One region of the Kocuria sp. CCUG 69068 genome, then DNA from elsewhere that is predicted to be linked to it. Evidence: riboswitches for the same ligand, from Rfam matches in the RefSeq annotation. Region 1 holds a riboswitch; each other region holds the start of a gene.
What was found. A riboswitch is a leader RNA that binds a small molecule or an ion and turns the genes downstream of it on or off. The one in region 1 is predicted to bind S-adenosylmethionine.
Positions count from the first base shown of each region.

Region 2: another riboswitch for S-adenosylmethionine. It lies ahead of CRM73_RS13600 (aminotransferase class I/II-fold pyridoxal phosphate-dependent enzyme); the one in region 1 lies ahead of CRM73_RS04490 (MetQ/NlpA family ABC transporter substrate-binding protein).
Region 3: another riboswitch for S-adenosylmethionine. It lies ahead of CRM73_RS05270 (acyl-CoA dehydrogenase family protein); the one in region 1 lies ahead of CRM73_RS04490 (MetQ/NlpA family ABC transporter substrate-binding protein).

Region 1 covers NZ_PDDL01000013.1:46,561-49,823, forward strand. Annotated here, with positions in the region: gene dxr (1-deoxy-D-xylulose-5-phosphate reductoisomerase) at 1-826, shown strand, start outside; SAM riboswitch class IV at 871-987, shown strand; gene CRM73_RS04490 (MetQ/NlpA family ABC transporter substrate-binding protein) at 1,088-1,981, shown strand; gene CRM73_RS04495 (methionine ABC transporter ATP-binding protein) at 1,978-3,057, shown strand; gene CRM73_RS04500 (methionine ABC transporter permease) at 3,114-3,263, shown strand, end outside.
Region 2 covers NZ_PDDL01000076.1:2,263-5,525, reverse strand. Annotated here, with positions in the region: gene CRM73_RS13605 (cystathionine gamma-synthase) at 1-576, opposite strand, end outside; gene CRM73_RS13600 (aminotransferase class I/II-fold pyridoxal phosphate-dependent enzyme) at 585-1,913, opposite strand; SAM riboswitch class IV at 1,951-2,072, opposite strand; gene CRM73_RS13595 (Lrp/AsnC family transcriptional regulator) at 2,186-2,638, opposite strand; gene CRM73_RS13590 (thiamine pyrophosphate-dependent enzyme) at 2,880-3,263, shown strand, end outside.
Region 3 covers NZ_PDDL01000016.1:48,040-51,302, reverse strand. Annotated here, with positions in the region: gene moeB (molybdopterin-synthase adenylyltransferase MoeB) at 1-950, shown strand, start outside; SAM riboswitch class I at 1,082-1,176, shown strand; gene CRM73_RS05270 (acyl-CoA dehydrogenase family protein) at 1,290-2,627, shown strand; gene CRM73_RS05265 (MFS transporter) at 2,631-3,263, shown strand, end outside.

The DNA of each region.
Region 1 (3,263 bases):
GCTGCGGGCCGGGCACCGGCTCGCCCTGGCGAACAAGGAGTCTTTGATCGCCGGCGGCGCCCTGGTCAAGGCCGCCGCCGCGGCCACCGGGGACCCGGACGCCCTGATCCCCGTGGACTCCGAGCACTCCGCGCTGGCGCAGGCGCTGCGCGGCGGCACCGCCGCGGAGGTGGACCGGCTCGTGCTGACGGCCTCCGGCGGGCCCTTCCGCGGCCGGTCCCGGGCGGAGCTCGAGACGGTCACGCCCCGGGACGCGCTGCGCCACCCGACGTGGGACATGGGCCTGATGGTGACGACCAACTCGGCGACCATGGTGAACAAGGCCCTCGAGGTGCTCGAGGCCCACCTGCTCTTCGACGTCCCCCTCGAGCGCATCGACGTGGTGGTCCACCCCCAGTCGGTCGTGCACTCCATGGTCCAGTTCGTGGACGGCTCCACCCTCGCCCAGGCCTCGCCCCCGGACATGCGCCTGCCCATCGCCCTCGGTCTGGCCTGGCCGCACCGGGTGCCCGGGGCCGCCCTGCCGTGCGACTGGACGCGCGCCACGGAGTGGACCTTCGAGCCCCTCGACCCGGTGGCATTCCCCGCCGTCGAGCTCCTCAAGGCGGCGGGGGAGCGGGGCGGGACCTTCCCCGCCGTGTTCAACGCGGCCAACGAGGAGGCGGTGCACGCCTTCCACGACGGCCGGATCCGGTTCCCCGCCATCGTGGACACGGTCGAGGCGGTGCTGGGCGAGCACGACGACGCAGGCCCGCTGGAGCTCGAGGCCGTGCTGGCGGCCGAGCGCTGGGCCCGCGGGCGGGCCCGCGAGGTCCTCGCCCGCTGACCGGGCCGGGCCCGGCCCCGCCGCACGTGCTAGTCTGTCTGGCGGATGACGAGTCCCAGCGTGCAGCCCTGGCTTGCTGGGCGGCAACCCTCTCCCGTAGTGGGGTGCCCCAGGTGAACCATCCGGCACCGGCCGACGACGGCCGGCGGCAAGTACGGTCCGACCGCGCACGCGCCCTCCGGCGCGCCCTCGACCGTGGCCGCCGGACCCGTTGGCCCCGGTGGAGACCTCCGACACCCCGGACCCACGGAAAGGCACCACATGCGATCGCAGCGCCTCCCCTTCCTCGCCCTGGCCACGACCCTCGGCCTCGCCCTCACCGCCTGCGGCGGCTCCGCCGGGGAGTCCTCCGGCGAGGGCGTGCTGGCCGACGACAAGGTCACCATCGGCGTGGTGGGCACCGACCCGACCCACGACGCCCTCCAGCGGGTGGCCGAGGAGCAGGGCATCACCGTCGAGTACGTCGACTTCTCCGACTACAACCAGCCGAACCCCGCCACCGAGTCCGGTGACGTGGAGATGACCTGGTTCCAGCACGTCCCGTTCCTCGCCGACTACAACAACGCGGCCGGCGGCTCCATCACCCCGATCGGCTCGACCTCGATCTATCCGCTGGGCCTGTACTCCAACCAGTACGACTCCGTGGAGCAGTTCCAGGAGGGCGACGAGATCGCGGTGCCCAACGACGCCGTGAACCTCTCCCGGGCCCTGCTCGTGCTCGAGGCCGCAGGTCTCGTGGAGCTGAGCAGCGACACCCTCATCCCCACCGAGCTCGACGTCGACACCGAGGCCTCCACGGTGCGGGTCACCCCGGTCTCCGCGGAGCAGACGGTGCTCTCGCTCGACTCGGTGGCCGGCTCGGTCATCAACAACGACTTCCTCTCGCGGGCCGACATCGACCCGCAGTCCGCGCTCGCCCAGGACGACCCCGAGTCCGAGGGCTCCCGCGCCTACGTCAACCTCTTCACCACCACGGAGGAGCTCGCCGACGACGAGACCCTCCGGCAGGTCGCGGACCTCTACCACGAGCAGGCCGTGCTCGACGCCGAGATGGAGGAGACCAAGGACACCGCCGTGCCGCTGCAGCTGGAGCCGGAGGAGCTCCAGGAGCTGACCGCGCGCTACCAGCAGGAGCTGAAGGACCAGGAGCAGTGAGCGCGGCGGTCCCCGCCGGGCCGCCCGCACCCGGGCGCCCGGACGAGGTGCTCGTCTCCTTCCGCAACGTCTCCAAGACCTTCCGCACCGGCTCGGGGCGGGCGGCGCGCGAGGTGCTCGCGGTCGACGACGTCACCCTCGACGTCCGCCGCGGCGAGATCTTCGGCGTGATCGGCTACTCCGGGGCGGGCAAGTCCACCCTCGTGCGCCTGATCAACGGGCTCGAGCCCGTGTCCTCGGGCTCCCTGACCGTGGAGGGCTTCGAGGTGGCCGGCCGGCGCGAGACCGAGCTGGCGCCCGTGCGGCAGGAGATCGGGATGATCTTCCAGCAGTTCAACCTCTTCACCTCCCGCACCGTCGCCGGCAACGTCGAGTACCCGCTCAAGCGGGCCGGCTGGCCGAAGGAGAAGCGCCGGGCGCGGGTGGCCGAGCTGCTCGAGTTCGTGGGTCTCGCCGCCCGCGCCGGCAACTACCCGGAGCAGCTCTCCGGCGGGCAGAAGCAGCGCGTGGGCATCGCCCGCGCCCTGGCGACCAGCCCGAAGCTGCTCCTGGCCGACGAGTCGACGAGCGCCCTCGACCCGGAGACCACCCAGGAGGTGCTGCAGGTGCTGCAGCGGGTCAACCGGGAGCTCGGGATCACGATCGTGATCATCACCCACGAGATGGACGTGGTCCGCGCGATCGCCGACCGCGTGGCCGTGATGCAGGACGGGAAGGTCGTGGAGCACGGCTCCACCGTGGACATCTTCGCCCGGCCCCGCACCGAGACCGCCCGCCGCTTCGTCTCCTCCGTCCTGCACTCGGTGCCCGACGCCCGTGAGGTCGAGCGGCTGCGCCGCGCCCACCGGGGGCGCCTGGTGATCGTGGACGTCGGCGACGGCGTGGACATCGGCGGGGTGCTCTCGGACGGCGCTGCCCGCGGGGTCCGCTTCACCATCGCCTACGGCGGGATCAGCGTGCTCCAGGAGCAGTCGTTCGGGTCCCTGACCTTCGAGCTGACCGGTGCGGACGCGGCCGTGCAGGCCGTGGTCGACGAGATGTCCCGCATCACGACCCTGAGAGAGGTGGCCGCGTGAACGACTGGTCCGTCCTGGGACCCGAGCTGCTGTCCGCGCTCGGGGAGACCCTCTACATGGTGGCGGTCACGCTGCTGCTCGCCGGCCTGCTCGGTCTGCTCGTGGGCGTCGGCCTCTACGTCACCCGCCGGGGCAACATCCTGGAGAACCGGGCGGTGCACGAGGGCCTCAACCTCGTGGTGAACTTCGTCCGGCCGATCCCGTTC
Region 2 (3,263 bases), on a different contig from region 1:
CAGGTACGGGGACGCGAAGGTGTTGTCGACGACGAGCAGCGCCCCGGCGTCCCGGGCCAGCTGCGCCCACGCCGCGACGTCGGCGATGCCGAGCAGCGGGTTGGACGGCGTCTCGAGCCACAGCACCTTCGTGGCGCCGGGGCGCACGGCCGCCCGGACGGCGTCGAGGTCCGTGATCTCCACGGGCGTGTGCCCGATGTCCCACGGGGCGAGGACCCGGGTGATCAGCCGGTTGGTGCCGCCGTAGCCGTCGGCGCCGAGCACGATGTGGTCGCCCGGGCGCAGCACGGCGCGCAGCAGGGCGTCCTCTGCCGCGATCCCCGAGGCGAACGCGAACCCCCGCTCGCCGCGCTCCAGGGCCGCGAGCTGCTCCTCGAAGCCGCTGCGGGTGGGGTTGGAGCCGCGGCTGTACTCGTGCCCGGCGCGCAGCACGTTGATCCCGTCCTGGGCGAACGTGGAGGTCTGGTAGATCGGCGGGATGACCGCCCCGGTCAGCGGGTCGGGCTCCTGGCCGGCGTGGACGGCGGTGGTCGTGAAGCCCCGGTGGCGGGTGCGGGTCTCGGTGGGGGACGTCATGGCGGGGCTCACTTCCGGGTGGTCTGGACGGCGGTGACGACGGTGTCGAGGGCCTGGCCGAGGTCGGCCACGAGGTCCTGGGGGGACTCGAGGCCGATCGAGAGCCGGATCGTGGTCTCGGCGATCCCGCCGGCCCGGCGCTGCTCGGGGGTCAGGCGGCAGTGGGTCATGGCCGCCGGGTGGGCCACGAGGCTGCGGGTGTCCCCGATGTTGGCGACCAGCTTGAACAGCCGGAGCGCGTCGATGAACGGGCCCACGGCGCCGTCCGGGGCGGCGAGGTCGAAGGAGAACACGGAGCCGGTCCCGCGCGGGAAGTCCCGGGCCGCGATCCCGGCGCCGGGGTCCCCGGGCACGCCGGGGTGGTGGACGCGGGCGACGGCGGGGTGCCCGGCCAGGAACTCGGCCACCGCCAGCGCCGAGGCCGTGTGGCGGGCCAAGCGCAGGTCGAGGGTCTCGGTGCCCTGCAGGATCTGGCTGGCGTTGAACGGGGAGAGCGTGGTGCCGAGGTCGTGCACGTACTTCGCCCGGACCAGGTGCAGGTAGGGGCTGGCGGCGGCGCACTTGTCGACGAGGCTGAGTCCGCCCCAGCGGGCGCGGGCCTGGGTGAACTGCGGCCACTTGTCCGGCCGGGCGGACCAGTCGAAGGTCCCGCCGTCCACGACCGCCCCGGCGAGCGCGTTGCCGTGCCCGCCCAGGAACTTGGTGGCCGAGTGCACCACGATGTCCGCGCCCTTCTCCAGCGGCCGGTACAGGGCCGGGGACGCGAGGGTGTTGTCGACGACGACGGGCACGCCGGCGGTCCGGGCGACGTCGGCGATCCCGGGCAGGTCCGGGAGGGTGGCCAGCGGGTTGCCGATGGACTCGAGCAGGAACGCGCGGGTGTCGGGGCGCACGGCCGCGGCCCACGCCCCCGGGGCGGTGGGGTCCACGAAGGAGACCTCGATGCCGTAGTCCGCGAAGGAGTCGGTGAGCAGGTCCACCGTGCCCCCGTAGAGCTTCTCGGAGGCCACGAGGTGCTTCCCGGCGCCCTGGCCGAGCAGGGCCAGCAGCGCCACGGCCACGGCGGACTGGCCCGAGCCGGTCGCCACGGCACCCGCGCCGCCCTCGAGGTCGCTGATCCGCTGCTCGAGCACGGCCACCGTGGGGTTGCCGGTGCGCGTGTAGGTGAAGCCTGCCCGAGTCTGGGCGAACATCTGCCGGGCCGCCTCGTAGTCCGGGAACTCGAAGGCCGCGGTCTGGTAGATCGGCACCGTCAGGGTGCGCTGGACGACCTGGTCGTGGGTGCCGGCGTGGATCTGCCGGGTCGCGAGGTCGTGGTCGGTCACGGGGATGGACATGGCGCTGCTCCTGTGCCTTGCTCTTACCCGCACCGGTCATCCGCGCGGGCCCGGTGGGCACGCCGCGGAAGATGCAGGCCGCTTCCTCATCCGAACCACCCAATGAGCATGGGGTTGGTGCGTGACCAAGTCGGAGCTTGGCGATCACGTCTCGTGAAGCTGGAACAACACTATGCGCAGAGGTAGTGGGTGTCCCTCCGCGTCGGAAGATGACGACCGTGACGGTTCGTGACGCCGGCCGTGCGCGCCGGGCCCGGCGCGGGGCCGGCACGTCAGGCCCGGGTGTCGATGTCCTCGAAGATCAGGAACGTCTGGGTGTCCACCACGCCGGGCAGCTGCTGGACGTGCTCGAAGATCACCTGCCGCAGGTGCACGGTGTCCACGGCCCGCACGAGGAGCATGACGTCGAAGTTCCCGCCCACCAGGGCGATGTGGTGCACGGCGGGGATCGCCTGGAGCTGGGCGCACAGCTCCCGCCAGGTGTTCTGCTGGAGCTTGAGCGTCACGTACGCGGAGGCCTGCAGGCCCGCCCGGACCGGGTCGATCACGGTGCTGAAGCGCAGGATCACCCCCTCGTCCCGGAGCCGGTTGATCCGGGCGTAGGCGTGGGCGCGGGAGACGTGCACGGCCGCGGCGATCGCCGTCACGGACTGCCTCGCGTCCCGGGACAGCTCCGCGAGGATCTTCCGGTCGGTCTCGTCCAGCGGCACGGGGGTCGAGGGCACGGCGGGCTCCTTCGGGGCGGGTAGGGCGCGGGGCCCGGAACGTGACGGACGAATGCGTGTGCTCCACGCCACACTAGAACATTTCGTCCACGCGCGGTGCACTGTCCGTCTCAGACTTCTGCATTTTCCCCGCTCTGTGGATACGAACCATGCCCGGTTCCCATACTGGGGAGACAGAGCCGCACCACCTTCCTGCCCTCCCCGGACCGCGGCCGCACCGGGGACCGACCGAGGGGACACCATGAGCCAGACCGTCGAGACCCCCGAGGACCCGATCCTCCGGGCCTCCCAGAGCTTCGGCATCACACCGGAGCAGTACATGCTCCCGGCCCGCGGCGAGATCCGCATGGTCGACCCGAGCGGGCGGCTGCTCGCCCCCGAGGAGCAGGGCACCGGCCCCGGCCACGAGTACCCGCTGCCGGCCCCGGACGTCCTGCTGGGCGCCTACGAGAAGCTGGTGGTCGGGCGGCGGGTCAACGACCAGAACTCCGCGCTGGTCCGCCAGGGCCGGATGGCCGTCTACCCGTCCAGCCACGGCCAGGAGGCCTGCCAGGTGGCGGCCGCCCTGTGCCTCGAGGAGGGCGACTGGCTGTTCCCCACCTACCGGGACACCGTGGCGGTCATG
Region 3 (3,263 bases), on a different contig from region 1:
TGGCGGTCTCCAACCTGCAGCGCCAGGTGGTGCACACGACCGCCGACGTCGGCCGCCCCAAGTCCGTCTCCGCCGCCGAGGCCGTCACCGCGCTCAACCCGCTGGTGGAGGTCCGCACCCACCCCGTCCGGCTGGACGCGGACAACGCCGTGGACATCCTCGGCGGGTACGACCTGGTCCTGGACGGCGCCGACAACTTCGCGACCCGCTACGTGGTCAGCGACGCCGCCGCCCTGACCGGCACGCCTTGCGTGTGGGGCTCCATCCTGCGCTTCGAGGGGCAGGTCAGCGTCTTCTGGGCCGGGCACGGGCCCACCTACCGGGACCTCTACCCCGAGGCCCCGCCGGACGGCGAGGTGCCCAGCTGCGCCGAGGGCGGGGTCTTCGGCATGCTCCCCGCCACCGTCGGCGCGGTCATGGTCACCGAGGCCGTCAAGCTCGTCACCGGCACCGGGGAGCCCCTGCTCGGGCGGGTGCTGCTGCACGACGCGCTGGCGATGACCTGGCGCGAGATGCGGCTCACCCCGGATCCCGACGCCGCCCCGGTCACCGCGGTGGCCCGGCCCGCCGCGGTCTGCGCGCTGCCCGGCGCGGACGCCTCCGAGACCGTCGGGGCGGCCGAGCTGGCCCGGCTGCTCGAGCGCCGGGAGCGCGGGGAGGCGTCCTTCGCCCTGGTGGACGTGCGCGAGGACTGGGAGCGGGAGCTCGTGGCCATCGACGGCGCCGTGCCCGTCCCGCTGCAGGAGATCCTCGACCGCGGCGCGGACGCCCTGCCCCCGGAGGCCCGTGGCACGGACCTCGTGCTGCACTGCAAGGCCGGGGCCCGCTCCGCGACCGCGCTCGCCGCGCTGCGCTCCTTCTACGCCGGGCGGGAGGAGCGGGTCCGCCACCTCGAGGGCGGGGTGCTCGCCTGGGCGGCACAGGTGGACCCGGACCAGCCGGTCTACTGATCCGGTCTCCTGCGGCACACCGCTACACCACCGCGGAGGACGTGACCTTCTGTGACGCCGTCGTGACATTCCATGACGTGCGCCCGTCATCCGGTTGGTCCCGGACCGGGCGGTCTGATGCCATGGCAAGCGCCCCATTCAGAGCGGCTGAGAGATCTGGCTCGACGACGCCGCAGCAACCCGCCCTCCACCGGGGTCAGGGTGCTAATGCCAGAACCGATGGAGATCCCGGATCTGCAGTCGGTCCGTGACGTCAGCCTCCGGCGCTGCCGCCACCGGGCCCGCCCCCGGCGCGACCGGCCGACCGGCAATCCTCGGTGCGACCGAGAGGACCCCCGCATGACCCCGAGCACGGTCGAGGAGACCACCGCCCATCCCCGCGCCGGCACGGACCTCGCCGCCGGCCTGCCCGGGGACTACGCCGGGCTGCGGGAGCACTTCCGGCCGCTGTTCGCGGAGATCGCCGCCGGCGCCCTGGACCGGGACCTCCGGCGCGCGCTGCCCTACGCGGAGGTCGGCCGGCTGGACCGGGCCGGGTTCGGTGCCCTGCGCGTCCCGGCGGCCCACGGCGGCCCCGGGGTCAGCCTCGAAGACTTCACCCGGCTGCTGGTCGACCTGGCCGAGGCCGACTCCAATATCGCCCACCTCTACCGCTCCCACCACGGCTTCGTGGAGTCCCTGCGCTTCCTGCCCCGGGAGCTCCAGGAGGTCTGGTACCCGCGGGTGCTGGCCGGGGCCACCGTGGGCAACGCCTCCACGGAGAAGGGCGGCAACGCGCTGGGCACCCTGAACACCGTGCTCAGCCGGACCCCCGAGGGCTGGGAGCTCACCGGCCGGAAGTTCTACGCCACCGGCTCCGTCTTCTGCGACTACACCCGCGTCTCGGCCGCCCTGGACGGCCGCGACGGGCGCCGCTTCGCCGTCGTCGCCACGGACGCCGAGGGTGTGACGCTCGAGGACGACTGGGACGGCTTCGGGCAGAAGCTCACCGGCACCGGCACCGCGGTCTTCGACCGGGTGCGTGTCCCGGAGGACGCCGTGCTGGACCGCACCGCCGGCAGCGCGGAGGCCGTCCACGAGGCCGCCTTCTTCCAGCTCGTGCTGCTGGCCGTGCTGGCCGGCATCGCGCGGGCGGCCCGGAGGGACGCGGTGGAGACCATCGCCGGACGCCGGCGGACCTTCAACACCGGGCTCGGCCTGCCGTTCCGCGACGACCCGCTGATCCAGGAGGCCACCGGGCGGATCTCCGCCAAGGCCTTCGCCGCCGAGGCCACCGTCCTGCACGCCGCCCGCACCCTGGACGCCGGGATCGCCGCCGCCGCAGCGGCCGGCGCCGACCGGCCGGACTTCACCGGGGCCCTCCCGGCGGCGCTGCACGAGTCCGAGATCGCCGTGGAGCACGCCCAGGTCACCGTGCCGGAGCTGGCGCTCGGCGCGGCCCAGGACCTGTTCCTCACCGTGGGCGCCTCCGCCACGTCCACGGCCAAGGGCCTGGACCGGCACTGGCGCAACGCCCAGACCGTGGCCACCCACAACCCGATCGCCTTCCGCGCCCGAGCCCTCGGCGACTACCTCATCAACGGCACCCTGCCGGAGGGCCTGAACGCCATCGGCGACGCGAAGACCGGCGCCACGACCGATGTCACGGCCGACGCCGACCGAACCCCAGGAGCCTGACGCATGAGCACCACGACCACGGCCGCCCCGGGCCGCAGCAGCATCGTCCACGGCAAGAAGCGCGTCCTGGCCTCGGCCTTCGCCGGGACCACCATCGAGTGGTACGACTTCTACCTCTACGGCACCGCCGCCGCACTCGTCTTCAACGTCCAGTTCTTCCCCATGGCCACCGAGCTCGGCGGCATCGTGGCGTCCTTCGCCACGCTCGCGGTCGGGGTGATCGCCCGACCCTTGGGCGGGATCATCGCCGGGCACCTGGGGGACCGGATCGGCCGCAAGGCCCTGCTGGTGGCCTCGCTGCTGCTCATGGGCGTGGCCTCCACCCTGATCGGCCTGCTGCCCACCTATGAGGTGATCGGCTGGTGGGCCGTCGTCGGCCTCGTGGTCCTGCGCATCCTCCAGGGCCTGTCCGCCGGTGCCGAGTGGGGCGGCTCCGCGCTGCTGAGCGTGGAGCACTCACCGGCCCGCCACCGCGGGTTCTTCGGGTCCTTCACCCAGATCGGCTCCTCCGCCGGCATGCTGCTGGCCACCGGCGCGTTCTTCATCGTGCAGAACGTCATGAGCGAGGAGCAGTTCGCCGCCTACGGCTGGCGCATCCCCTTCCTGCTCTCGGCCCTGCTCGTGGCGGTGGGCCTG